Regions from separate parts of the Clostridium sp. D5 genome, predicted to be linked through region 2. Evidence: predicted binding sites of a transcription regulator. Region 2 holds the regulator's gene; the other holds the start of a gene.
The links. Region 2 encodes HrcA, which represses chaperone genes, less so after heat shock. Its sites were predicted from a motif close to TGTTAGCACTCNNNNNNNNNGAGTGCTAACA; they were not measured.
Positions count from the first base shown of each region.

Region 1: a site for HrcA is predicted at 1,748-1,778, ahead of htpG (molecular chaperone HtpG). Genes of this name have one in related genera too.

Region 1 covers NZ_GL870809.1:1,007,546-1,010,731, forward strand. Annotated here, with positions in the region: gene gatB (Asp-tRNA(Asn)/Glu-tRNA(Gln) amidotransferase subunit GatB) at 1-498, shown strand, start outside; gene HMPREF0240_RS04325 (GNAT family N-acetyltransferase) at 941-1,441, opposite strand; gene htpG (molecular chaperone HtpG) at 1,874-3,186, shown strand, end outside.
Region 2 covers NZ_GL870810.1:428,228-431,413, forward strand. Annotated here, with positions in the region: gene HMPREF0240_RS08305 (chromate transporter) at 1-36, opposite strand, end outside; gene HMPREF0240_RS08310 (chromate transporter) at 33-578, opposite strand; gene hrcA (heat-inducible transcriptional repressor HrcA) at 946-1,995, shown strand; gene grpE (nucleotide exchange factor GrpE) at 2,023-2,703, shown strand; gene dnaK (molecular chaperone DnaK) at 2,744-3,186, shown strand, end outside.

The DNA of each region.
Region 1 (3,186 bases), on a different contig from region 2:
ATACCGCAGTACGATGCAGAAATCATCACAGAGTCCAAGAAAATGGCGGATATCTTTGAGGCTGCAGCCTCTGTCTGTGGAAAACCCAAGAAAGTTTCCAACTGGCTGATGGTAGAAACGCTCCGTCTGCTCAAAGAGAACAGTATGGAACCAGAGGATATCAGATTCTCCCCCGAAAATCTTGCAAAGTTGGTAAATCTCACCGAGGCCGGGACAATCAACAGTTCCGTAGCCAAAGAAGTCTTCGAAAAAATATTCGCTGAAAATATTGATCCCGAGACATACGTGGAGAAAAACGGCTTGAAAACAGTCAATGACGAAGGAGCCCTGAAAACAGTCATAGACAAAGTGGTCAAAGACAATCCAAAGTCTGTCGAAGATTATAAAGGCGGGAAAGAAAAGGCAATAGGATACCTGGTCGGACAGAGCATGAAAGCAATGAAAGGGAAAGCTGATCCGGGCTTGGTGAATAAGATGTTGAGGGAGATTTTGGCTTAGGGGGTGGGGACGCCTGCCCGGGATGGTGTGCGCGGCGGCAGAGAGGATGTCTGCAGGTGCTTTATGATACCGGGCGTTTAGCCTAGTTTCCGTAGGGATAAAATAGAAAAATCTGATGGAACCGGCGACATGCAGCCTCAAATCTGATGATTTGAGGCCTTAGTCGCCTCAAACTTTGCCTGGTAAGGCAAAGTTTGTCCATCAGATTTTTCTATTTTATCCCAACGGAAACACGGCACACTTTAGGCATCATAAAGCACCTGCAGACATCCCCTCTGCCGCCGCGCACACCATCCCGGGCAGGCTGCGCTCATCCGGCAGGTAGGAAAAATCTGTTGGGGCAACAGGCGGGGGAGGCGGATGGGGGGTGGATATGCAGATCTAGAAATGGCATGCACATCCCCTGCGGAAGCCACACTCCCCTTCTCCTTAGCGTCCCCTTTCAGACCGTATACTCCATAATATAATCATCCATTACAAACCCATTTCCGATATCTGCCACCTGTGTATCTATTGTCTTGAATCCGAGATGGCTGTATACAGCCAGCGAATCATCATTATGTTTATTACAGGTCAGCCAGATGGCCGAGAGTCCCCTCTTACTGCACAGGTCTTTTAGAAAGTGAAAGGCTTTTGTTGCCAGATGACGTCCGCGGCATTCTTTTCTGATATAGAGTTTGCTCAGAAAAAGTCTGCCTTTATCGGGATGGATGCCGCAATATCCGCAGAATTCCCCTCTGTCAAACAGCTGATAGTATTCGTAGCCGTCTGCAAGCTGCTTTTTCAGCGCAGGAACAGACTGGAATTTGTCTACCATATATTCTACCTGGACGGTTCCGATGATTGGGGTAAAATGTTCGTGCCAGATAATCTCGGCCAGTTCAGCGACTTCTTTAATCTGATGGTCATTGTCTACTTTGAGCGTTTCAAATGTGTCAGTCATAATCATACTCCTTTTCCCTGAGATTTCCCTGTATCCTAAAACGTTATTCTACAGTATAAGTGCAGACCCGCCCGCCGGGCATGAGTTACGGTGTGCCCTCTGGGTACATTTTATTCTGCAGTTCACTGCGTACCCATACGCCAGGGCGTGTGTTACGCTATGACCGATGGGTACGGAATTAAGTATACCACTATTATGGGAATTGGAAAATAGTAGAATGATATTGAATATGTAAGAGAATGATGTGGTTTTTAATATAAATGAAATCGGCAAGATTTTATAAAGATTTAATTTTTTTAATAATTTTATTAGCACTCAACTTTAAAGAGTGCTAATTTCTTATTGACTTTTGAAAACCAGTGTATTAGAATATCTTCTAGATGATAATTATGGATCACAAAACAGCTATTAAATTGAAAAGGAGTGTTATACATGGAAACAAAAAGAGGTAACTTATCCATTGACAGCGAGAATATATTTCCAATCATAAAGAAATGGGTATATTCTGACCATGATATTTTTATGCGGGAACTTGTATCTAATGGCTGTGATGCCATCACAAAGCTGAAAAAGCTGGACATGATGGGGGAATATGAACTGCCGGATGACTATAAGGCAAAGATTCAGGTCATTGTGAATCCGGAGGAGAAGACATTAAAATTTATCGATAATGGTTTGGGAATGACCGCCGGTGAAGTGGAAGAATATATCACACAGATCGCATTTTCCGGAGCAACCCAGTTCCTGGAGAAGTATAAGGACAAGACAACAGAAGATGAGATGATCGGCCATTTCGGACTGGGATTCTATTCTTCATTTATGGTGGCGGATGAGGTGCATATTGACACACTGTCCTACCAGGACGGCGCGGTACCGGTACATTGGGTAAGTGACGGCGGTACAGAATATGAGATGCAGGACGGAAGCAAGACAGAAGTGGGAACTGAGATAACCCTGTATCTGAATGAGGACAGCCTTCAGTTTGCAAATGAATACAGAGCAAGAGAAGTACTGGAAAAATACTGCTCCTTCATGCCGGTAGAGATTTTCCTTTCCAAGGCAAATGCAGAACCTGAATATGAGACAATAGATGAAGATGATGTGCTGGATACAGACGAAGTAGTAGAACATATCACAGAAGAACCAAAAGAAGGCGATGAAGGGGAACCAAAGAAAAAGGCCAAGATTGTGAAGCGCCCGGTTTCCATCAGCGATATTCATCCGCTCTGGGCAAAGAATCCGAGCGAGTGCACAAAAGAAGAGTATATTGATTTCTACCGCAAAGTATTTATGGATTATAAGGAACCATTATTCTGGATTCACCTGAACATGGATTATCCGTTCAACCTGAAAGGAATTCTCTATTTCCCGAAAATCAATACAGAATACGATTCTATCGAAGGAACTATCAAACTGTACAACAATCAGGTATTCATCGCAGATAACATCAAAGAGGTTATTCCGGAATTCCTGATGGTATTAAAAGGCGTGATCGATTGCCCGGACCTTCCACTGAATGTTTCCAGAAGTGCTCTGCAGAATGATGGATTTGTGAATAAAGTAGCTGATTATATTTCCAAGAAGGTTGCAGACAAACTCAACGGAATGTTTAAGACTGACAAAGAAAATTATGAAAAATACTGGGATGATATCTGCCCGTTTATCAAGTTCGGCTGCCTGAAAGATGAAAAATTCGGTGAGAAGATCAAAGATTCTATTCTCTTTAAAAATCTGGATCACAAGTA
Region 2 (3,186 bases):
TTTAAAAAACTCTATAAATAAGGTAAGATAGATCATGCGCGTTTTTTCTCCTTCATAATATTTACAAAGATACCTGTTCCTGCAGCACAGATAACCAGTATAATCGTAGGCACAGGCGAGAAAGTAGCAAGCAAAAACCCGGCAAGAAATAAAAGCAGACCCACTTTATCACGAATTCCGGTCCTGGCCAGTGAGATGACGGTATTAATCATCAGTGCACATACAGCAATCCGAATACCCGCCAGAGCATGCAAAACCATCGGATTATCCATAAACTGGGTCAAAATACTGGCAATCAGACAGATAATGATAACCGAAGGACTCACCATTCCCAAAGTACCAAAAACAGCCCCCCAAACCCCGGCCTGCTGATACCCAATATAAGTAGAGGTATTAACAGCAATAATACCGGGAGTACACTGCCCGATCGCATAAATATCCAGGAGCTCCTCATCCGTAGCCCATTTCTTCTTAACAACAACCTCCCGTTTCAGCATTGGCAGCATAGCCATACCGCCCCCAAAAGTAAGCACGCCAACACGAAAAAAAGTCGAATATAATTCCCACAATTTCTTCATAAAACCTCCTGCAAAAATCAAAGGCCCCGAACAGTCTGAATCCCGAAGTCCATTTCTTCCTATTAATAAAATACCATTATTAATACATTCTACGACTTTTTTTGAAAAGATACAATCAAACCTATGTAAAGTTCAAATAAAGTTAAAAAAACACCCAGCCTCACCTTCCGTCAATCCTGCCATAGAGCGCCCCCCCTCTTCCCCTGCCCCCAAGAATTCATTCTTTTGTATATAAAGTATAAAAAATATATAAACACTGTTGACAAAAATAAACCAGGGTGCTATCTTAATATACGTAAGGTGTTAGCACTCAAAACTAAAGAGTGCTAATAAACAAAAAAGCTGATTCAGTAAGGAGGATCCTGATATGGCAGTAGATACAGAATTGACTGACAGAAAGCTTGTCATATTAAAGGCAATCATCCGGAATTATCTGGAGACAGGAGAACCGGTAGGTTCCAGGACCCTTTCAAAATATACAGAATTGAATCTGAGTTCAGCTACTATCCGCAATGAGATGGCAGACCTGGAGGATCTGGGATACATATTCCAGCCCCATACATCTGCAGGGCGTATTCCTTCCGACAGAGGTTACCGGCTGTATGTCGATATGCTGATGGAAGAGAAAGAGCAGGAGATCACGGAACTGAGGAATACCATGCTGGAGAAGACAGACAAGGTTGACAAGGTACTGCAGCAGGCAGCCAGGGTTCTTGCAGCCAATACGAACTATGCGACTATGGTTTCAGCACCGGTCAACAGCAGGAACACATTGAAGTTTATACAGCTGTCACAGGTGGATGAAGAACAGATTGTTGCAGTGATCGTGATGGGCGGCAATGTCATCAAGAATAAAATTATTGATGTGGGTGAGACTTTAAGTAATGAGAATCTGCTGAAGCTGAATATGCTGCTGAATACTACTCTGAATGGAATGTCCATTGAAGAGATTAATCTTGGCCTGATTGCAAGGCTGAAGGAGCAGGCGGGAATTCACAGCAAGGTGATTAGTGATGTCCTGGATGCAGTGGCAGAGATTATACATGTGGACGACGATATGGAGATTTATACAAGCGGCGCCACGAATATTTTTAAGTATCCGGAATTAAGCGACAAGCAGAGTGCACAGGAGATTATCAGTGCATTTGAAGAAAAGCAGCAACTGGCCGACCTCGTAACCGAGACGCTGGCCAGTGAAGATAATCATGGAATTCAGGTATACATCGGAGATGAAGCGCCGGTGAAGACCATGAAAGACTGCAGTGTTGTGACAGCTACCTACGAATTGGGCGAGGGCATGAAGGGTACCATAGGTATCATAGGTCCAAAGCGTATGGATTATGAACATGTCATGAAGACGTTGAAGACTCTGCAGAATGAGTTGGATGCAATTTATTACAAAGACCCAAAAGAATAGGAAGGTGAATAGCTGGTGGAAGAAAAGATGAGCAAAGAAGATATGGTGAAAGAAGCCGTAGAAGAAGCAAAGGCAAAAGCTGTAATGGAAGCAGAAAAAGAGCAGGATGAAAACCAGCCTGAGTCCGAAGCTGAGCCGGAAGCGTGTGAAGACGCACAGGAAGAAACAGAGTGCGAAGAAGATGTGAGCGCTGAAGATGCCGAAGAGTCCGGAGATGATGACAGCAAGTCCGGCAAAGAAAAGAAGCGGTTCGGCAGAAAGAATAAAAAAGACAAAAAAGACGAGAAGATTGATGAACTGACTGACAGGCTTACCCGTCAAATGGCAGAGTTTGATAACTTCCGCAAACGTACTGAAAAGGAAAAATCCCAGATGTACGAAATAGGTGCGAAAGATATCATAGAAAAGATTCTTCCGGTCGTTGATAATTTTGAACGCGGCCTGGCAGCTGTGCCAGAGGAAGAACAGTCCAATCCTTTTGCACAGGGAATGGAAAAGATTTATAAACAGCTGATGACTACGCTGGAAGAGATTGGCGTAAAGCCGATTGAGGCGGTTGGAAATGAGTTTAACCCGGATTTCCATAATGCGGTTATGCATGTGGAGGATGAAGAGTTTGGCGAGAATATCGTAGCCGAGGAGTTTCAGAAAGGCTACACATACCGTGAAAGTGTAGTAAGACATAGTATGGTGAAAGTAGCAAACTAATTTCTCATTCAAAATCAAAATATTTCAGGAGGAAATGATTATGGGCAAAATAATTGGTATTGACTTAGGTACAACAAACAGCTGTGTAGCTGTTATGGAAGGTGGACAGCCAACTGTCATTGCAAATACAGAGGGCGCAAGAACAACTCCATCTGTAGTAGCATTTACAAAGACTGGAGAGCGTCTTGTAGGTGAACCTGCAAAACGTCAGGCAGTAACAAATGCAGACAAAACAATCTCTTCTATCAAGAGAGAGATGGGAACAGACTACAAAGTATCAATCGATGATAAAAAATACTCTCCGCAGGAGATTTCAGCAATGATCCTTCAGAAGATGAAGGCAGACGCAGAAGGATATCTTGGAGAAAAGGTAACAGAAGCAGTTATTACAGTACCGGCTTACTTCAATGATGCACAGCGTCAGGCAACAAAAGATGCAGGTAAAATTGCAGGACTGGATGTAAAGCGTATCATCAACGAGCC